DNA from 3 places in the Rhodococcus sp. P1Y genome. Region 3 is predicted to be linked to each of the others. Evidence: riboswitches for the same ligand, from Rfam matches in the RefSeq annotation. Region 3 holds a riboswitch; each other region holds the start of a gene.
What was found. A riboswitch is a leader RNA that binds a small molecule or an ion and turns the genes downstream of it on or off. The one in region 3 is predicted to bind thiamine pyrophosphate.
Positions count from the first base shown of each region.

Region 1: another riboswitch for thiamine pyrophosphate. It lies ahead of D8W71_RS04780 (3-oxoacyl-ACP reductase); the one in region 3 lies ahead of thiO (glycine oxidase ThiO).
Region 2: another riboswitch for thiamine pyrophosphate. It lies ahead of D8W71_RS23295 (TenA family protein); the one in region 3 lies ahead of thiO (glycine oxidase ThiO).

Region 1 is NZ_CP032762.1:1,008,517-1,015,677, forward strand. It holds gene D8W71_RS04760 (type 1 glutamine amidotransferase) at 1-95, shown strand, start outside; gene D8W71_RS04765 (alpha-hydroxy-acid oxidizing protein) at 64-1,311, shown strand; gene D8W71_RS04770 (alpha-amylase family glycosyl hydrolase) at 1,308-2,594, shown strand; gene D8W71_RS04775 (hypothetical protein) at 2,584-2,895, opposite strand; TPP riboswitch at 2,967-3,062, shown strand; gene D8W71_RS04780 (3-oxoacyl-ACP reductase) at 3,097-3,852, shown strand; gene D8W71_RS04785 (LLM class flavin-dependent oxidoreductase) at 3,856-5,127, shown strand; gene D8W71_RS04790 (TetR/AcrR family transcriptional regulator) at 5,107-5,703, opposite strand; gene D8W71_RS04795 (quinone oxidoreductase family protein) at 5,790-6,716, shown strand; gene D8W71_RS04800 (alpha/beta fold hydrolase) at 6,728-7,161, opposite strand, start outside.
Region 2 is NZ_CP032762.1:5,053,222-5,060,382, forward strand. It holds gene D8W71_RS23275 (carboxylesterase/lipase family protein) at 1-360, opposite strand, end outside; gene D8W71_RS23280 (hypothetical protein) at 441-1,082, shown strand; gene D8W71_RS23285 (sugar porter family MFS transporter) at 1,173-2,603, shown strand; gene D8W71_RS23290 (hypothetical protein) at 2,619-3,029, opposite strand; TPP riboswitch at 3,189-3,288, shown strand; gene D8W71_RS23295 (TenA family protein) at 3,282-3,992, shown strand; gene D8W71_RS23300 (ABC transporter substrate-binding protein) at 3,974-4,993, shown strand; gene D8W71_RS23305 (ABC transporter permease) at 5,028-5,831, shown strand; gene D8W71_RS23310 (ABC transporter ATP-binding protein) at 5,828-6,544, shown strand; gene D8W71_RS23315 (LCP family protein) at 6,545-7,161, opposite strand, start outside.
Region 3 is NZ_CP032762.1:5,617,212-5,624,372, reverse strand. It holds gene D8W71_RS26060 (NUDIX hydrolase) at 59-898, shown strand; gene thiE (thiamine phosphate synthase) at 895-1,590, opposite strand; TPP riboswitch at 1,617-1,729, shown strand; gene thiO (glycine oxidase ThiO) at 1,730-2,785, shown strand; gene thiS (sulfur carrier protein ThiS) at 2,782-2,979, shown strand; gene D8W71_RS26040 (thiazole synthase) at 3,041-3,793, shown strand; gene D8W71_RS26035 (ATP-binding cassette domain-containing protein) at 3,876-4,820, shown strand; gene D8W71_RS26030 (ABC transporter permease) at 4,820-5,590, shown strand; gene D8W71_RS26025 (M28 family peptidase) at 5,615-7,105, shown strand; partial or broken gene D8W71_RS26020 (adenylate/guanylate cyclase domain-containing protein) at 7,137-7,161, shown strand, end outside.

The sequences.
Region 1 (7,161 bases), 1.3 Mb from region 3:
GCGGAGCCTTGCTCGACGGGTGGATCGCCGGTCACCGAGTCTTCTCGCCGGTAGGGTCGGAACATGACCGAGGCGAGGCCGACCAACTTCAGTGACCATCAGATCGGCATCTATGCACAGGGGATGTTCACCGATCAGAAGCCGGAGATCACCACCAACCTTGCGCAGCTCGAAGAGCAGGCCGCCGCGCGGTTGACGCCCGAGGCGCTCGGATACATCGTCGCGAGCGCGGGCAGCGGGTCGACGGCGCGTGCCAATCGAGCTGCGTTCGACGCGTGGCGTATTGCGCCGCGCATGCTCAGGAGTTCGGCCCAGCGTGATCACGCGACCACCGTGCTCGGTACCGAACTTCCTGCGCCACTGCTGATCGCACCCGTCGGAATCCAGACTCTTGCGCATCCCGACGGCGAACTTGCGACGGTCAGGGCTGCCGCCGCCCTCGGTGTCCCGTACATTCACTCGACTCAGGCGTCGCACTCGTTCGAGCAGGTCGCCCAGGCGGGTGGCGATGCGCCGCGCTGGTACCAGTTGTACTGGCCGACCGACGAATCCGTGTTGCTGAGCTTTCTGGAACGTGCGGCAGCCACAGGGTTCACGACGCTCGTGCTGACCCTCGACACCACATTGCTCGGGTGGCGCCCGGCCGACCTCGACCGCGGTTACCTCCCGTTCCTGGCCAACCTCGGTATCGAGAACTACCTGACCGATCCGGCGTTCCAGGCGGGCCTCGATCAGCCTGTCGAGGCCAATCCGATTGCAGCAGCGATGCATTGGGCGCAGATGTTCCCCAACCCTGGCTTGAACTGGTCGCAGCTCGCCTTCCTGCGCGAGCACTGGAACGGACCCATCGTACTGAAGGGCATCTGCACCGTCGGTGACGCGCGGCTTGCACAGGAGCACGGTGTCGACGGCATCGTCGTGTCGAATCACGGTGGCCGTCAGATCGACGGTGCCCGTGCCTCGCTCGATGCGTTGCCGGAGATCGTCGATGCCGTCGGTGAGCAGTTGACGGTTCTCTTCGACTCGGGCGTCAGAACCGGCTCCGACATGGCGAAAGCCTTGGCGCTCGGCGCCGACGCAATCCTGCTCGGCAGGCCGTTCCTCTACGGCCTGGCGTTGGGCGGTCAGGCGGGTGTGGAGCACGTACTTCGGTGCATCCTGGCCGAATTCGATCTGGTCACCAGTTTGTCCGGGCATGCGGGGGCAGCTGAACTCGGCCGCGAGAGCGTGGTGCGGGAGCGTAGCCTGCGGAGTGACCAGGATGTGGTGCGGGAGCGTAGCCTGCGGAGTGACCAGGGGGTGACCGCGTGAGTCCGTCGTGGGTGGAGCATGCAATCTGGTGGCACGTCTACCCGCTGGGCTTTGCGGGAGCACCGGTGCGCGACTGGGACGGAACCTCGCTGGCCGAGGAACACAAGCTGCTCAAGATCGTCGAATGGCTGGACTACGCCCTCGAATTGGGGGCTTCCGGAATTGCGCTCGGGCCGATTTTTGCCTCGGAAGGGCACGGGTACGAGACCGTCGACTATTTGCACATCGACTCCAGGCTCGGCACCGACGAGGATTTCGATACGCTGGTCGAGGCAGCGCACAGCCGCGGCCTGAAGATCATGCTCGACGGCGTTTTCAACCATGTCGGCCAACGGTTTCCGAGATTTCAGCAGGAGTTGCGCGACGGCGAAGGATCCTGGTTCCACATCGATCGTTCGGGAGACCGGCCGTCCCATCGCAATTTCGAAGGCCACGACGAGCTCGTCACCCTGAACCACGGCAATCCCGAGGTGCAGGACTTCATCGCCCAGGTGATGAACCACTGGCTCGACCGAGGAGCCGACGCCTGGCGTCTGGACGCGGCATACGCTGTGCCGCCGGCGTTCTGGAACACGGTTGTACCTCGGGTACGTGAGAAGCATCCCGACGCCTACTTCCTGGGCGAGGTCATTCACGGTGACTATGCGCAGATCGTGTCGCGCAGTTCGCTCGACTCGGTGACCCAGTACGAGCTGTGGAAAGCAACGTGGAGCGGTATCTCCGAGCTGAACTTCTTCGAACTGTCGCATGCGCTCGGTCGGCACAACGACTGGCTCGACACGTTCGTCCCGGCGACGTTCGTCGGAAACCACGACGTCAACCGAATCGCGAGCACTGTCGAGGACTCTCGGCATCTGGCGCACGCGCTCGTCGTGCTGTTCACGACCGGGGGCACTCCGATGATCTACTACGGAGACGAACAGGGTTTCCGCGGCGTGAAAGAAGAACGTGTCGGCGGTGACGATGATGTTCGCCCCGAATTTCCGATGACCAAGGATCAACTGGACCCGAGCGGTTGGCCTACCTACCACCTGCATCAGGAGTTGATCGGCCTGAGGCGGCGGCACTCGTGGTTACACACTGCGCGCACGGAGACGGCGGAGCTCACCAACACGGCGATGCTCTACCGCGCGCACGACGGTTCGCACGAACTGCATGTCGCACTCAATCTCGGTGACGAGGCAGTCGACTATCGCATGTCCGGGGACATCCTCGCTGGGCATGCATCCGTGCGGTCCGGCTGGGTGACGGTGCCGGCGCACGGTTGGGTGGTCACCGGCTAGCTCGGGCTTCCTTCGCGCGGTCGAAGAACGCCAGCACGTGCGGGACCTTGTCCTCCGGCACGTCGAGCACCGCCTGTGCACCGATGTACGACAGGGATTGGTCGGGCAACCGTGCGCCGATCGTGATGCGCAGGCCACCGTTCTTCCTGGGCTTTGCTTCCACTCCGATGTGGTTCACGTGCCAACGGGGAGTCCCCGATACGACCGCGTGAGTGGCGTCGAAGATCTCGACCACCCGATTGTCCAGTACGAGAACCACATTTTCGTCGAGCCAGTATTCGACGTACACGCGATCGGGCATCGTAGGAGCCTATATCGATCTCTAGCGTCAGGGATAGATACGAATAGAACGCGCGATACGGGTTAGAGTCTTCCGTGGACACGGGGTGCCGCACCGATGCGGCTGAGAACACACCCGTCGAACCTGATCTGGCCAACACCAGCGTAGGAATGTCTGTGCGACTTCGTGCTCGGACGTCCCGACCGAGCGAGAGGTACGCGCATGAATTTCGACGAGCAGACAGTCCTGGTCACCGGAGCAGGCCGCGGACTCGGATCCGCGATCGCCCGCGCATACGCAGGCCAGGGCGCACGCGTCGTCGTGAACTACCGTCGTAGTCAAGATTCTGCCGAAGCGCTTGCCGCAGAGATCGGTGGTCTCGCCGTGCGGGCCGACGTCACCGACGCCGGACAGATCGACGCATTGTTCGGCGCCGCCGAGCAGCATTTCGGGACCACGGTCACGACCGTCGTCAACAATGCTCTTGCCGACTTCTCGTTCAACGGTGATGCACGCGCCAAAGCCGACACCATCTCGTGGGAACAGTTCGACGCACAGTTCCAGGGTGCAGTCCGCGGTGCGCTGACCACCACGCAACGTGCACTGCCCGGAATGCGTGCAGGCGGATTCGGTCGAATCGTCAACGTGGGTACCAATTTGTTCCAGAACCCGGTGGTCCCCTACCACGAGTACACCGCGGCCAAAGCTGCACTCCTGTCGCTGACACGAACTCTTGCAGCGGATCTCGGGGCCGACGGCATCGCCGTCAACATGGTCTCCGGAGGTCTGCTTCGCACCACCGATGCCAGCGCTGCGACGCCCGACGAGGTGTTCGATCTGATCGCGGCATCGACCCCGCTCGGGCGCGTCGTGACACCGGAGGAATTCGCCGACGCATCATTGTTTTTCGCGTCACCGTGGTCCAGGTCGGTGACCGGTCAGAACCTCGTCGTCGACGGCGGTTTGGTCAAGGACTGACATATGCTGCACTTGAACGCATTCCTGTTCGGCTGCGGCCACCACAGCGCGGCGTGGCGTCATCCGAACTCCCGGGTCGAGGATCTCGGCGACATTCGGTACTACGAGGATCTCGCGCGGACAGCCGAACGCGGCAAACTCGACGCAGTGTTCTTCGCCGACGGACACTCCGTTCGTGATCCCGCAGGAGCCGGAACATGGTTCCTCGAACCCATCACCGCCCTGACGGCCATGGCCAGGGCAACCACGCACATCGGACTCGTGACCACGGTGTCGACGACGTTCTACACACCATTTCACGCCGCTCGGTTGCTCAGTTCTCTCGATCACATCAGCGGCGGCCGTGCCGGGTGGAACGTCGTCACCTCGATGTTCGACGCCGAAGCCCGCAATCACGGTTACGGTGAAATACCCCCTCGTGCAGAGCGTTACGCCCGCGCCGAGGAGTTCGTCGAGGTTGCACTGTCGCTGTGGGACAGTTGGGATGCCGACGCGCTCGACCTGGATCGGGACGGGAGGTACGCCGATCCGGCGAAGGTCCGCTCCATCGATCACGTGGGCAAGTACTTCTCGGTCGACGGGCCGCTGACGGTACCGCGGTCCCCGCAGGGTCGCCCGGTCCTGTTCCAAGCAGGCGCATCGGGGCAGGGTCGGGACCTGGCCGCGCGATACGCCGAAGCCATTTACGCGGTCGCATACGACATCGATTCGGGCGCAGCATATTACCGTGACGTGAAGACTCGAATCGACGCGGCGGGTAGGAACTCGTCGTCGGTCGGGATCATGCCCGGTTTGGTGACGTACGTCGGCTCGACCATGGCGGAAGCTCGTGCCAAGAAGTCCGAGCTCGATGCTTTGCTCCCCGTCGAACAGTCTCTGCGACAACTGGGCATGTTCGTCGAACAGGATTGCAGTGGTTGGGAACTCGATGCGCCGGTCCCGTCGTTGCCGCCGATCGAGGAGTTCACCGGCCCGCACGGTCGCTACGAGACAATTCTGAGGATCATCGCACAGGACTCACCGACCGTTCGGGAACTTCTCGGCACCCTCGCCGCGGGCGGCGGGCACGCCACGATGATCGGCACACCCGAGTCGATTGCGGACGAGATCCAGGCATGGATCTCAGGCGGCGCGGCCGACGGATTCAACCTCATGCCTCCCCTGTATCCCGAGGGTTTGGACGACTTCGTGGATCAGGTAATTCCAATCCTGCAGTCGCGCGGCCTCTTCCGTCGTGAATACGAGTCGACAACTCTACGGGGTCATCTCGCCTGACGTGCCGAAGATCGCCCGGTCGACGAAGCGGACCAGGGCTTCGAGGCCGTCCTCGCTGCTGCCGCGCCAAGTGCGGGCAAACGATTCGGCGGTGCTTGCGACCAACTGTGCCGTCACCTCCGGTGGCGCGGGAAGCTCGGTGCCGTCTCGCTGAAAACCTCGCAACCGTTCGGTCCACGGCTCGAATTGAACCGTCATGAACTCGTCGATGTTCGCGGCGAGTTCGGAATTGACCAACGCAGCGTCGCGTAGTGCGTCGATGACGACTCGGTTGCTCTCGAAGATCTGCCAGAACACCTCTAGGTGCGGCCGCATGGTGCGGGAGTCGCGGGCGTGCGGATCTTGGATGGCGACAACGGAATCTGCGTCCTGGGCGAATCGCTCTGCAAGGGCGAGCAGGAGCGCGTCCTTGCTGTCGAAATGGTTGTAGAACGACCCAGCGGCACGGCCGGCCTCCCGAGTTATGTCGGTGATCTTGGCGGCCAGGTATCCAGTGCGTGCAAACACAATTCGCGCAGCGTCCTCGAGATCTGCGCGGGTCTGCGCTGCCTGGCGGTCGCGCGATGTAGTCGCCACCTTGGGTCCTTTCGTTGACAGTCTCGACAGAAGAGTACACACTGAATCTGTATTCAGTGAAAATAAGTTCATCGGAGGTCTCGGCTATGAAGGCAGCAGTTCTCACAGGGTTCGGATCGCCCGTCTACGAAGACTTCGGAGAGCCGGTGCCGCAACCCGGATCGGAATCGGTGCAGGTGAGGGCGGCGACTGTCAACGCAGTCGACCTCGCGATAGCGTCGGGCACGCACTATCTGAGCCCGCGCGAGCTTCCGGTTGTCACCGGTATCGAGGGTGCTGGAATCACGAGTGACGGCCGGAGGGTCTACTTCTCGCTGCCGACGAGCCCGTTCGGGTCGATGGCCGAGCGCGCGCTCGTACCCGCTGCGCATCTCATCGATCTACCGGACTCGGTGAGCTTTGCGGCTGCTGCGACCCTGGGCAATGCGGGTTTGGCCGGGACCATGCCGCTGATCGAAGGTGCGCATATCGCGCCTGGTGAAAGCGTGGTGATCCTCGGTGGATCCGGAGTCGTCGGGCGAATCGCAGTTCAGGCGGCGAGGGTGCTCGGGGCCGGCTCGATCACCGTCGTCGGTCGGGACAGTCAGGCGCTCGAGTCGACACTCGAACTCGGTGCAACGGCGATAGTGCAGGCCGATGTCCCCGACCTGACGGAGGCGCTTCGCGAGGCGTCGGGAGGTGTCGACATCATTCTCGATTACACCTGGGGCGGCGTGGCCTTGGCTGCCCTACGCGCAGGAAACCGCGGAGTGCGCTCTGTTCAGATCGGCGAGCGGGCGGGCGCCGACATCACCATTCCCGCGCAGTTGATGCGGGCGCTCGGAGCCACGATCACCGGATTCATGCCGATTCACTACGGCCAGGAAACGATGCGCGACGCCTACCGCCGCGTCAGTGAGTGGGCGGGTGAGGGCCGGATCATTCTCGACTTCGAGGAAGTCCCTCTCGCGGACGTCGAAAGCGCTTGGACGCGAGCGTCTTCGGTGCGGCACAAGCTGGTACTCGTGCCCTGAACTGGGCAGGGTCAGGACAGGCTGGCTATGTACTTCTTCGTGAGCTCGGCGATTTCGTTCGCGTGCGAGATCGGCGACCAATGCCCTGCCGGAATGTCGTTGCGGGTCAGATGCTTGACCCACTTGCTCGTGTCGTCGTAGTGATACGGACGAACTGCGACATCTTCGGTGTTGACGATGAGCTGCACCGGAATGTCGACGTAGCGCTCACGAGGGTTGGTCAAGCGAGGAATCAGGTTGGCGCGGTACAGGTTTGTTCCGTGGGTGGCGTCGGACCACAACGTCGGATTCTGGGTGACGAGCGCGGGGTCGACGTTCGAGAACTCCTGCAGGAACGCGGGCCAGCCCTTGGCGAATTGTCGTTTGATCCGCCACGTCGACAGGCCGGGGATGTGGAATGTGACGGTGTACCAGGATGCGCGGGTCTGTGCGAAGACCTGCTTGA
Region 2 (7,161 bases), 560 kb from region 3:
GTCGTACACCGTCTGAGCAGACGACCCGAGCGAGTACGCACCCCCGTGAATCCACACCATGACCGGCCGCGGAGTTCCGTCGGGTTCGGGTGCCCACACGTTCACCGACAGGCAATCCTCGGACATGGGGGTGTCGGGATCCATGGGCACGGGATTGTCGAGCCCCTGCGGCGCGACCGGACCGAACTTGACGCAGTCCTTCGGTTCCGACCACGGCTCCACCGGGCGCGGAGCCTTGAATCGATGTTCTCCTCCGGTCGATGCCGCGTACGGAATCCCTTTCCATGCGACAACAGTGCCGTCTCGGTGGCCGATCACGTCTCCATACGGCGTATGTACGTGGCATGTCGCTTCGGTCATGGCACCTCCCCGAAAAGTTGTTCCGACGCCCGCCAACGTACCAACCCTCCGATCGAGCTTCGCCAGTTTATGCTGGCGGAATGAACCGTCGCGGGGTGTGGGGCACTGCAGCGGGCGGGGCATTGTTCGCTCTCCTCGTGGGCTGCAGCTCCAATGTCGACGGCGCTGCGACAGCCCCGCTCGCGACAGTCGACACCGACCCGCCGTCGGTCGTCCGAACGACGACGCCCGCGATCACCACCACCTCCCCGCCGACGTCGACGTCGATGCCCCCGGTCACGACGACGACCGCGTCGGCACCGCCCGTGGCCGACGCCTCCCGCTTCGAGGGCGACCCAGGATCCTTCTATTTCACTTCTCCGAGTGGCAAGTTCGAGTGCGCCGTATTGATCACCGACAGTTCGGTAGCCGGCTGCCACGGAGAGTTTCCCTCCACGGCCCCGCGGGTCGAAGGCAGCGGCGCCCAAGGTTCGGCGGTGCCGCCCAACACCATCGAACTGACGGCAGGATCACCCGCAAAGTTCTCGAGTTCCGGCGATCCTCGCTTCCATCGATTCGACGGCACAGCACGTGCGCTGCCGTACGACGAGGTCCTGTCGATACCAGGATCGGGAAGCTCCAACGGACTTAAGTGCACTGTCCAGGAGAAGACAGGCGTCACGTGCACCGACCAGGTCGGTCACGGTTTCACCGTCTCCGATTCAGCGTTCGAGCTCAAATGACGGACGGTGTTTCGCACTGCGAACGACCGGGCATAGAGTGACCCGGGTGCGGCAAATCGGCCGCGCGATCGCCATCGAAGGCCGAGAGCGCTGAGCTTCGAAGACCGGAAGGAGTGCTTTCTGATGTCCCAGACGCCGACAAGAGGCAGCGCAAAAGTAATCGGGGTTTCCGTCGCCGCCGCGGTGGGCGGATTCTTGTTCGGGTTCGACAGTTCGGTCATCAACGGCGCCGTCGACGCGATCGAAGGAAGATTCTCTCTCGGCTCTTTCACCACCGGTTTCGTCGTCGCGATCGCGTTGATCGGCTGCGCCGTCGGCGCCTGGTTCGCCGGTTCGCTCGCCGACCGCTGGGGCCGCAAGAAGGTCATGGTCCTCGGATCGGCCTTGTTCACCATTTCCTCGGTCGGATCCGGCCTGGCTTTCAGCGTTCCGGATCTCATTCTGTGGCGAATCCTCGGTGGTCTCGGAATCGGAATCGCGTCGGTTATCGCTCCTGCCTACATCGCCGAAATCGCACCGGCAAAGTGGCGTGGCAGCCTCGCGTCGCTCCAACAACTCGCGATCACGCTCGGAATCTTTGCCGCCCTGCTGTCCGACGCTCTTCTGCAGGGCGCCGCCGACGGTGCATCCAACGACCTCTGGCTCGGACTCGAAGCCTGGCGCTGGATGTTCCTGGTCGGCGTCGTACCCGCCCTCATCTACGGGCTGCTCGCCGTGACCATCCCCGAATCGCCGCGCTACCTCGTCGGCAAGCACCTCGACGACGAGGCCGCCGAAATTCTCGCCAACATCACCGGCGAGCTTCACCCGGACGAGCGCGTCCACGAAATTCGTTTGACGCTGCGCAAAGAAGAGAAGTCCTCGTTCAACGACATCCGTGGATCGAAATTCGGCCTGCAACCCATCGTGTGGGTCGGCATCATCATGGCCGTATTGCAGCAGCTCGTCGGCATCAACGCGATCTTCTACTACTCGACGACGCTCTGGAAGTCCGTTGGGTTCACCGAGGACCAGTCGTTCGCGACGTCGGTCATCACCTCGATCATCAACGTGACGATGACGTTCGTCGCCATCCTGTTCGTGGACCGAATCGGACGACGAAAGCTACTACTCGGCGGCTCGATCGGAATGTTCGTCGGCTTGGCCATGGCTGCGGTCTCGTTCTCCCAGCAGATCGGAAGCGGCGACGACGTCACCCTGCCGAGCCCCTGGGGTGCCGTCGCACTGATCGGAGCAAACCTGTTCGTGATCTTCTTCGCCGCAACGTGGGGCCCGATCATGTGGGTTCTGCTCGGCGAGATGTTCCCCAACCGCATGCGCGCCGTAGCCCTAGGAATCGGCACAGCCGCGAACTGGATTGCCAATTTCGCAGTGACGCTGGCATTCCCACCGCTCACCCAGACTGTCGGGCTCTGGGTCATCTACGGCTTCTTCGCCCTCATGGCCGCTGTGTCCTTCTTCTTCGTCCGCTCCAACATCCCCGAGACCAAGGGAATGGAACTCGAGGACATGAAGAACTGATGCGATTGCCGGGGCTTATCCGATTCCCGGGATGAACCCCGGATACACGAAGTGCTGAGGTCCCCCGCCCGGCATCGACGATCCGGACACGTTCGGGAAGTCGAATGGCAACGCGACCAGCTTGTGGGGGTTGCCCTGGGCGTCGGCCTGCCAGCATCCGGTCAGCACGCCGTGAAACGACGTACAGACGATTCTGGTGCTGGTTCCGTACGGTGACGTCAGCCTGTTCTCGGCGACCAGCGGGTTCCAGTAGGCCGGGTCGGTCGGCGTCAGGAAGCCCGACGCCTCGAACGGAACGCTCGGGCTCGGATAGTCCGGGATGGGCGGCCATTCGTCTGCATTCGCGACACCGCTGCCGATGACCAGAGCGGCCCCCGTGGCACAGAGCGTTGCGACGACCTTCGACCACTTGTGGGTTGCATTCATTTAGCCATGGTAACGGCCCCGCCTCCCGTGCGTGCGTAATTCCGCCGGGCGGTGCGTATGCACTCACGACCCCCTCGGACCGCCCCGTGAGTGCGTAGTGACACCCGGCGGTATGTCCGCGCGCACGGGCGGCGGAGCCGCATGATGTATGGTCGGCGATGTTCTGACACGGGGTGCGTCCGTACATGCGGATGCTGAGATCACACCCGTCGAACCTGATGCAGGTAATGCTGACGAAGGGATGTCAAGGCGATGAATGCGCCTTCTAGCTCGGTGAACCCTGTTCGCCATACGGATCGACTGTGGGACGCGACCGCGGATCTGCGTGCTGCTATCGACGATCTGAAATTTCTGCGTCTGCTCGGAGACGGCACGCTGCCGCTCGACGCTTTCCGCACGTACATCGAGCAGGACCACCTCTACCTGGAGGGCTACGCAAAGGCGCTGTCTCTCCTGGCGTCCAAGGCACCCGACGCCGCGACGGCTGCATTCTGGGCCACGTCGGCCGCGAGTGCGGTCGAAGAAGCATCGCTGCACGAATCGCTTCTGTCGGGTGACGCTCTTCCCCGCTCGGATTCGAGCGCCGAGCACTCCCCTGCGTGTCTGGGCTACACCTCGTATCTCATCGCGTCCGCGGCAACCGAGCCGTATGCGGTTGCAGCAGCAGCGATTCTGCCGTGCTTCTGGATCTACGCCGACGTAGCCGTGCGACTCGCAGGAGCTGCTCGCGAGGTACTCCAAGCCGATCCCGAACACCCCTATGCACGGTGGGTGTCGACGTACGATTCGGACGAGTTTCGCGCCGTCGTCGACGGCGCCCGCACACTCGTCGACACGGCGGCAGCTGCAGCCACCGACGCCGATCGGGCGTCGATGACGCAGGCGTTTCGCGTCGCCACCCGATACGAATTGATGTTCTGGGATACCGCACTCACGCCGACACCGTGGCCGGTGACACTGTGAAGCGGTTACTGGCTGCGGTGGTTGCAGCGATCACGGTCGCCGGTCTGACGTCGTGCGCCCAGACGAACGACTCCGATACCATCCGGTTTGCACTCGACTGGACGCCGAACACCAACCACACCGGGTTGTTCGTCGCACTGCAGGAAGGGTATTTCGCCGACGCGGGTCTCGACGTCGAAGTGTTGCCCTACAACAACAGTTCGCCGGACACGCTCGTCGACTCCGGTAACGCCGAGTTCGGAATCAGCACGCAGAGCTCGACCACCTTCGCGAAAGCGGCCGGCGCACAGATTGTCTCGGTTCTCGCGCCGCTGCAGCACTGGGCAACGGCGATCGGAGTTCGAGCGGATCGCGACGACATCACGAGCCCGAAGTCGCTCGACGGCAAGGTGTACGCCGGATTCGGCGACACCGGCGAGCAAGCAGGAGTTCGACAGGTCATCCAGAACGACGGCGGTACCGGCAACTACGAGAGCGTCGTGCTCGGCACGTCCGCGTACGAGGCCGTCTACTCCGGAACCGCTGACTTCACGGTGTCCTACCTTGCCTGGGAAGGTATCGAAGCCGAGCACAGTGGCACGCCGATGAAGTACTTCGAGAGCACCGACTACGGCTTCCCCGACGCCTACGCGATCACCATCAGCGGTAACGAGAACTGGCTCGCGGACAATCCCGACGAAGCACGGAAGTTCGTCCAGGCTCTACAGCGCGGCTACCAACTCGCCGCCGACGACCCCGATCGCGCCGCGCGCGATGTCATCGATGCCAATCCGGGTGCGTTCACCGACGAATCACTGGTGTTCGAAAGCCAGGAGATGCTTGCCTCGAAATACATGCTGGACGAGACGGGCAAGGTCGGCTCACAGAATCTGGACACCTGGACCGAGTACTCGAAGTTCCTCTATGACAACGGCGTTCTCGTGGACGAAAGCGGGAATGCGCTAGCGTCGGAGCCCGATTGGTCCACGTACTTCACCGATGAGTATCTCGCCGACCAGTAGCGCACCGGTCGGTAGCGCAGTGAGCAGTAGCGCAATGGCCGGTGCCGCATCGCCCAGTTCAACCGAGAACCGGTTCCGCGCTGCCGTCCGCTGGGCGCTTCCGTCGGCGACGATCGTCGTCGTGCTCGTCGCAGCGTGGCAGATCTATGTCACTGTCAGCGGAATCAGACCACAGATCCTTCCGTCGCCGTCGCGCATCGTGGGTCAAGGGTGGGCGCATCGCGACGCCATCGCCGAAAATGCTGCTGCGACGGTGCAAGTCACTATTGTCGGGTTCGCAGTTTCCTTGTTCGTCGCCTGGATTCTCGCGGTGGCCGTGGACTTCTCCCCGTGGCTGCGACGAGCCGTCGTACCGCTGTTCGTCGTGTCGCAGACGCTGCCGATCATCGCGATCGCTCCGCTGCTCATCATCTGGTTCGGATTCGGTCTGTTGCCCAAGATCTTGGTCATCGCACTGGCCACGTTCTTCCCGATGGCGATCGGGCTCATCGAGGGCTTCGCAGCGGCAGATCGTGACGCCCGATCGCTCCTCGCCAGCATGGGCGCGAGCCGCTGGCAACAGTTTCGGTACGTCCGGCTGCCGTCGGCGATGCCTCGCTTCTTCACGTCACTGCGCATCGGCATCACTTACGCGGTAGTCGGGGCGATCTTCGCCGAATATGCCGGTGCAAGTGCAGGACTCGGTATCTACATGAGTCAGCAGAAGAACTCGTTTCGCACCGACCTGGTACTGGCGGCCGTTGCGGTGACGGCAGTGATCAGCGTTGCGTTGTTCCTGGTGACCTACGCCGTCGAACGGGTGGTTGCACCGTGGGCGCTGGAAAGACGGCCACGATGACCCGCGTGCGCGTATCCGGATTGACCAAATCCTACGACGGTCGACGCGTCCTGGACGGGGTGAGCTTCGAAGTTCAGCCGGGAGAATTCGTCTCGCTGATCGGTCCGAGCGGTTCGGGAAAGAGCACCATCTTCAATATGCTCGCCGGGCTAGACACGCCGGATTCGGGAGTGGTCGGGGCGCCGAGGAGCGCGTACATGCCGCAGAAAGATCTACTGTTTCCCTGGCGAACGGTGCTGGACAACACGAGTCTCGGGCTGGAGATTCAGGGCGTTCCGAGGAAAGAAGCCCGAGCGCAGGCACAGGCACTGTTTCCGGTCTTCGGGTTGGACGGGTACGAAAAGTCTCGACCGTCGGACATGTCGGGTGGTATGCGTCAACGAGCCGCATTGTTGCGCACCGTCGTTCAGGGGCACGATCTCCTACTGCTCGACGAGCCCTTCGGCGCCCTCGACTCGCTCACGCGGACTGCCATGCAACGCTGGCTTCAGGAAATGTGGCTCGAGTACGGATGGACCGTTCTGATGATCACGCATGACATTCGTGAGGCCGTGTACCTTTCCGATCGCGTGATCGTCCTCTCCGACAAGCCAGCACGTGTCCGACGCCAGATCACCGTGCCACTGGCGCGGCCCCGTGATCCGATGGTGGTAACGACGCCAGCGTTCGCGGCGGTCGAAGCCGAACTCATGGACGTACTGATCGAGCGCTGATCACGCGACGCATGGAATGCCGCCGTCGCCCTGCACGACCTCTGGTTCGGCCGGTGCATCGTCGCCCGCAGCCGGGACGCCGTCCGCGAGCTGCGCGTCCGCATCAGGAACGGGGACCGGAGCAGCGCCCGAAGGCGACGGATCGAGAATCGCCGCCGTCTCGCTCCGTACCCGATCCACATCGACGATGTTGACGTCCTGTCCATCGATGGTGGCATAGCTTTCCACCGGCAAGGTGAAAAAGTCGATCTCACCGTCAAGGATGCTCCCCGCCTGCGACACAAGCGATACCGGATCGAGCCCACTGTCGATGACGATGTCTTGCTTCGTCCCCGCGACGAGAGCACGAAGCTCCCCGAGGTTGCCGAGGATTCCCGATTGCTTCAGTTTCGAGATCACGCCGGCCACGAAGGCCTGCTGCCTCTTCGTTCGATCGAGGTCACCGTTCGTCAGTCCGTGACGTTGTCGTACGAAGGACAGTGCCTGAGTCGCGTCGAGGCTCTGAACGCCAGCCGCGAACCTGGCGCCCGAATATTCGTCGTCCACGGCATCTCGGAGGCACACCTCGATTGGTCCGACGGCGTTGGCTACGTCGTAGAAGCCCAGAAGATTGACCT
Region 3 (7,161 bases):
GAGCGCTTCCCGGCGGCGCAATCCCCGGGACGGCAGCTCTCGCCTAAGGTAGGGCAGTATGCGCGGCGACGGTGACGGGTGGGTAATCGGCGAGAACGGGACACGGCACTGGGGAAAGCACGGCGCCGCTGGTCTATTGCTTCGTGCGCCCTCGCCTGGCGGTGAGCCGACGGTGCTGCTGCAGCACCGAGCACTGTGGAGCCATCAGGGTGGAACGTGGGCGCTGCCGGGTGGTGCACGAGATTCGCACGAGAGCAGCGTCGACGCGGCTGTCCGCGAAGCGGACGAGGAAGCGGGCATCGGTTCGGAGCGGTTGCAGGTCCGGGGCGAGAAGGTCACCGCCCGAGTTGCGAGCGGGTGGTCGTACACGACAGTCGTCGCCGACGCCGATCACCAACTCGCCACGACCCCCAACGGCGAAAGCACCGAATTGCGATGGGTGCCCGAGGACTCGGTCGACCTGTTGCCTCTGCACCCGGGGTTCGCTGCCAGCTGGCCCGAGCTGCGCGCTACACCGCTTCGAGTGCTCCTCGACACGGCGAACGTCCTCGGATCGCGGCCGAACGGTTGGTGGCGGGACCGAAGCGGAGCGACCGGTGAATTGCTGACCTCGCTGGCCGAGGTGTTGCCGAGGACGGTGGAACTGCCCGACGGCAGTTTCGGCTGGCTCGACTCGATCGAAGCGGTGCTCGAGGGTGACGCCAGAGCCGCGCAGTTCGAGGACACGCGCATCCCGGTCTTTCATGCGGCCGGCAGCGGTGACGACGAGCTTGCCCGACGCGCACACGACGGCGACGCGTTGACCGCGCTCGTCACCGCCGATCGTGGGCTGCGCCAACGACTGCCGACAGCCGTTCAGGTGCTGTCACCATCGACCGTACTGGCCTGGCTCGACTAGCTCCGTCTGAGCTTCTCGGCGAGTTCCTGCGCGGCAGCCTGCGGGTCGCGGGCTGCAGTGATGGCGCGGACCACGACGATCCGGTCGGCGCCCGCGGCGAGAACCTCGTCGACGTTGTCTGCATCGATGCCGCCGATCGCGAACCAGGGCCGCGAAGGTGCCGACTCCGCGGTGCTGCGTAGAAGGTCGAGACCGGCCGCCTTTCGGTTCGGCTTGGTGGGAGTTGCCCACACCGGTCCCGTCGCGAAATAGTCGACGCCGTCCTCGATGGCCGCAAGGCTGGCCTGGCTTCGGTTCTGCGTCGACCGTCCGATGACCACGTCGGGCCCGAGGATCTGGCGGGCGTAGTGAACGGGTAGATCGCCCTGGCCCAGATGCAGGACATCTGCGCCCGACGCCAAAGCCAGGTCGGCCCTGTCGTTGACGGCGAGCAATGCACCGTGGCGCCTGGTCGCGGCCGACAGGATGGCCAGCGCGGCGATCTCGTCCTTGGCCTCGAGCGGGCCGTGTTCACGCTCACCGGCGGAGTTCTTGTCGCGGAGCTGAATGATGTCGACTCCGCCGGACAGGGCGGCCTCGGCGAACTGCGCGAGGTCACCGTGCTCACGGCGAGCGTCGGTGCACAGATACAGGCGAGCAGATGCCAAACGCTCGCGTGCCGATTGATTTCGGGAGCTCTGAGTGGGATGCACGATGCAAACGGTAGTCTGTGATCAGTTCGTAACGACACGGGAGTCCTGGGGTACGCGGGGCTGAGAGTGGACACGCCCGTCCTTACCGTCAATACCTGAACCGGATCATGCCGGCGCAGGGAGTGAGGTGGGTCAGGAAATGTCGACAACGCTTGCCGTCGTGGGTGGCGGCGTCATCGGTCTTGCCGTTGCGGCGCGCGCAGTGCGTGACGGGTGGACGGTCACCCTGTACGACCCGTCCGTCGGGTCGGGTGCGTCGTGGGTAGCCGGCGGCATGCTCGCACCGCTGTCGGAAGGGTGGCCCGGCGAACACGACCTGCTCGCGCTCGGTGCACAGTCCCTCGCACGGTGGCCCGAGTTCGCACGCAGCTTGGGAGTCGACGTCTTCTCCGCATCAGGATCGTTGACCGTCGCACTGGATTCGGCCGATGCCGCAGATCTGCGGACCATCGCAGAATTCGTCGGACAGCAAGGTCACGAGCTCGAGATTCTCGGCCGCGCACAGATCCGGGAACTCGAACCGTCGTTGGCGCAGAACATCCGCCTCGGGCTGCTCGCGCCCACCGAATCCGCCGTCGACAATCGGGCTCTGATCACTGCCCTGCTTCAGGCTGCCGACGGTGTGGAGTTCGTTGCCGATACCGTCGCCGATCTCGATTCGCTCGACGCCGACCAGATTGTCGTCGCGTCGGGCGCACAGACTGCGACACTGCTCCCTTCCGTGCCTGTTCGCGCCGTGAAGGGCGAGATCCTCAGGCTTCGCCGACGACCGAGTGCAGGGGAGGCACCCACGCGCACCATCCGCGGCAGCGTCCACGGCCGGCCCATCTACCTGGTTCCCCGCGGCGATGGGCTCGTGGTCGGAGCAACGCAATACGAATCCGGCCAGGACACGCAGGTGACCGTCGCAGGCGTCCGCGACCTCATCGCCGACGCCGAACGACTGATGCCGAGCATCGGCGAATACGAACTGTACGAGGCCGCTGCCGGACTACGCCCGATGAGCCCGGACGGACTCCCCGTCATCGGTCGCATCTCCGACCGCGTGATCGTCGCATCAGGACACGGACGCAACGGAATCCTGTTGACGCCCATCACCGCAGACGCTGTCTCGGCGCTACTCGCCGGCGACACACTCCCCGAGGCAAAGGCCGCCGATCCAGCCCGGTTCCCCAGAAAAGGTAGGCAAGAATGATCACTGTCAACGGCGAAGACCACGCCCTCTCCGAGGGGCTGACGATGCGTCAGTTGCTGACCCAGCTCTCCATGCCGGACAAGGGCATCGCCGTCGCCGTCGACGGCACAGTGCTGCCGAAGAGCCGATGGGACTTGACCACCGTCGAAAAGGGCTGGAACATCGAAGTTCTCACGGCGGTGCAGGGTGGATAGGGGTCGTTCCGCGGGCTCCACTCCCACCGACGAGGGTCGTTCCGCAGGCTCCACTCCTGAGGTGGCTGACGTGTTGAGAATTGCGGACAAGACTTTCGACTCCCGCCTCATCATGGGCACCGGGGGAGCGGCCAACCTGGCTGTACTCGAAGAGGCGCTCGTCGCGTCGGGGACCGAGTTGACCACCGTCGCGATGCGACGCGTCGACGCAGGCGGCGGCACCGGTGTGCTCGAGCTGCTGCGAAAGCTGAACATTGCGCCACTGCCGAACACCGCTGGTTGTCGCGGCGCAGCCGAAGCAGTGCTGACCGCTCAGCTGGGTCGCGAGGCCCTCGAAACGGACTGGGTCAAGCTCGAAGTGATCGCCGACGAACGGACCCTCCTGCCCGACGCCATCGAATTGGTCAAGGCAGCAGAACAACTCGTCGACGACGGTTTCAACGTTCTGCCGTACACCACCGACGATCCGGTGCTTGCCCGCAGGCTCGAAGACATCGGATGTGTCGCCGTCATGCCGCTCGGCGCACCCATCGGAACCGGTCTCGGCATTTCCAATCCGCACAATATCGAGATGATCGTCGACGCGGCAGGGGTGCCCGTGATCCTCGACGCGGGTATCGGGACCGCGAGCGACGCCGCCCTCGCGATGGAATTGGGTTGCGATGCAGTCCTGCTCGCTACGGCAGTCACACGCGCCAAGGATCCGGCGCTCATGGCGTCGGCGATGCGGCACGCGGTCTCGGCGGGGTTTCAGGCCCGCCGTGCCGGGCGAATCCCCAAGCGATTCTGGGCGCAGGCCAGTTCTCCGATGTAAGCGCCCGTCATCCGAAAGGATGACGAAGGTCGAGACTCGAGAGCGATGTGCTCGCCTACCTCGGTGATGCACAGTAAGTGCCATGATCGAAGTAGCGGGACTGACCAAGCAGTACGGAGCGGTGAAGGCAGTCGAAGACCTCACCTTCACCGTCAAACCAGGGATCGTGACCGGCTTCCTCGGACCCAACGGGGCAGGCAAGTCGACGACCATGCGGATGATCCTCGGATTGGACCGCCCCACCAGCGGGCACGCCCTGATCGAAGGCAAGCCCTACAGCCAACTCAAGCAGCCACTGCGTACCGTCGGCGCGCTTCTCGACGCCAAGTGGGTGCACCCGAATCGCTCGGCGCGCGCGCATCTCGAGTGGATGGCCGCATCCAACGGAATTCCGAAGTCGCGTGTCGACGAGGTGCTTCGGTTGGTCGGCCTCAGCGAGGTCGCGAAGAAGAATGCCGGCGGCTTCTCACTGGGAATGTCGCAGCGTCTCGGTTTGGCCGGCGCACTGCTCGGTGACCCGAAGGTGCTGCTGTTCGACGAGCCGGTCAACGGACTCGATCCGGAGGGGATCGTCTGGATTCGAAAGTTCATGCAGCGCTTGGCTGCCGAAGGCCGGACGGTTCTCGTGTCGAGCCACCTCCTGTCCGAAATGGCCCAGACGGCAGAGCATCTCATCGTCATCGGACGAGGCAAGCTCATCTCGGACACGCCCGTCCAGACGTTCATCGACAATGCATCGGAAGCGTCGGTGCGCGTGCGCAGTCCGCAACTCGATGCCTTGCGCAGCGCGTTGACCTCGGCCGGACTCACAGTTCGTGATCCGGACGCAGGGAAAGAACTCCTGCCCTCGTTGGTCGTGGTCAATTCCACGACCGACACGATCGGCGACATCGCCGGTAGGGCAGGAATCATACTTCACGAATTGTCATCGCAACGTGGGTCTTTGGAAGAAGCATTCATGAAGCTCACCGGTGAGGACGTTCAGTATCACGGCGCAGGAGCCGATTCCATGGGAGGTGCACTCTGATGGGTGTATTGGCAGCAGAACGAATCAAGTTCACCACCACGAAGTCACCTTGGTGGTGCAGCGCCATCGTCGTGGTCCTCGGCCTCGGCTTCGGCGCATTGCTCGGCCTCGCCGCCAAGCTTGCTACCGACGCCGACAACATGGGTGAGATTCCCCCGACCACTGCTTACGATGTGGTGGGAAGCGGTGTCGGTGGTTTCGGGATCATGGTCCTGATGATCCTCGCCGCGCTGACCGTGACCAGCGAATACCGCTTCGGTTTGATTCGTACGACCTTCCAGGCCGTCACGAATCGGGCGTCCGTGCTCGGTGCGAAAGCGCTGATCGTGGGCGTGTACGGAGCAGTCCTGTCGCTCGTCCTCGCCTTCGGTGCGTTCTATCTGGCGAAAGCCCTTGCCGGAGAAGAAGCAGGCGCGCTCTTGAGCTTCGACGTCGACGGCACGTGGCGCGTGATCTACGGAACGGCGATTCTGGCCTTCCTGCAGATCGTCCTCGCTGTTGGCGTCGGTGCGTTGCTGCGTCAGTCGGCAGGCGCGATCGCAGTGCTCCTGCTGTGGCCGTTGCTGCTGGAGAACCTTGTGGGAATCATCCCGAAGGTCGGCGAGAAGATTCAGCCGTTCCTGCCCTTCCAGAACGCCAACCACTTCCTCGGTGCGGGTGGGGGCATCGACTTCCACTGGGGCCCGATCGGCAGCTTGATCTACTTCATCGCTTTCACCGCGGTCGTCTTCGGCGCAGCGGTGCTGGTGGTCAATCGTCGAGACGCATGACGTAAGTGCCGCTAGGGTGCTTGCATGCGACGGATGAACCTACTTGCAAGTCTCGCAGTCGGCGCTCTCGTTCTGGCCGGTTGCTCCACTTCTTCGGACAATTCCGAGGAGCCGGAGCAGCCGGCCAGTTCCGTTCCCACCCCGATTGCGACGCCCGACGGGCCTTCGCTGGCCGACGCCATCACCGAGGACGCCGTCGTAGGTCACCTCGAGGAACTCGAACGAATTGCGTCGGAGAACGACGGAAACAGAGCCGCAGGAACTCCCGGATACGATGCCAGCGTCGACTACGTCAAGGGCAAGTTGGAGGCAGCCGGATTCGACGTGGAGACACCCGAGTTCGACTTCGACCAATTCACCGCCGACACCCAGTTGCTGTCCGCTGGTGAGCAGCAGTTCTCGGTTGCGGCATTGCAGTATTCGCCGTCCACGCCCGAAGACGGCATCACCGCTCGCGTGGTCGTAGCACCCGCCGACGAGACACCCGGTTGCGAGGCAACGGATTACGCAGGCCTCGACCTCACCGGTTCCATCGTCGTGGTGAACCGTGGGTCCTGCCCGTTCGGTGCAAAGCAGACCGTGGCAGCAGATCTCGGAGCGGTCGCGGTAGTCGTCGTCAACAATCAGCCAGGGCCACTCGACGGTTCCACTCTGGGCGGCGCGGACATCGCCAGAATCCCCACCGGGGGCGTGAGTCAGGAAGACGGCGCCGCGGTTGCGGCAGCGCCCGAACTGACGTTGACGCTCGACACCGAAACTACTACGACCAAGAGCCGCAACATCATTGCGCAGACCAAGACGGGTGACACCTCCAACGTCGTCGTTGCAGGTGCGCACCTGGACAGCGTTCCCGAAGGGCCCGGCATCAACGACAACGGCACCGGCACCGCGGCCGTTCTGGAGTCTGCGCTGCAACTCGGCGCCGAACCCGAGGTCACCAACGCCGTCCGGTTCACGTTCTGGGGAGCCGAGGAGCTCGGACTCGTCGGATCCACGAAGTACGTCGAAGGACTGAGCGACGAGGACAAGGCCAACATCGCGCTCTACCTGAACTTCGACATGATCGGCTCGCACAACGCCGGTTACCTCGCCTACGACGGTGACGACTCCGACAAGGTGGGTGAGCCTGCAGGTCCCACGGGGTCCGACGCCATCGAGCGTGTCTTCGTCGAACGTCTCGGTGAGGAGGGCATCGCTGCCGACGGCACCGACTTCGACGGACGGTCCGACTACGGCCCGTTCATCGAGGTCGGAATTCCCGCGGGTGGGGTGTTCAGCGGGGCCGACGAGGAGAAGACACCTGCGCAGGCCGAGAAGTGGGGCGGCACCGCCGGTGAGACGTTCGACGAGAACTACCACACGGCCGAGGACACTTTGGCCAACGTCGACCGCGAAGCGCTCGCGAAGAACGCATCGGCGATCGGGTTCGGAATCGGTACCTATGCCCAGTCGGTCGAGGGGCCGAACGGCGTGCCCGTCGGTCCTGCGCGCGAGGCTGCACGAGCGGAACAGTAGTTGTGTGTAACCGTCGGTTACGCTCGTTTTCATGAACCCGTACGTGGCGTCGACCC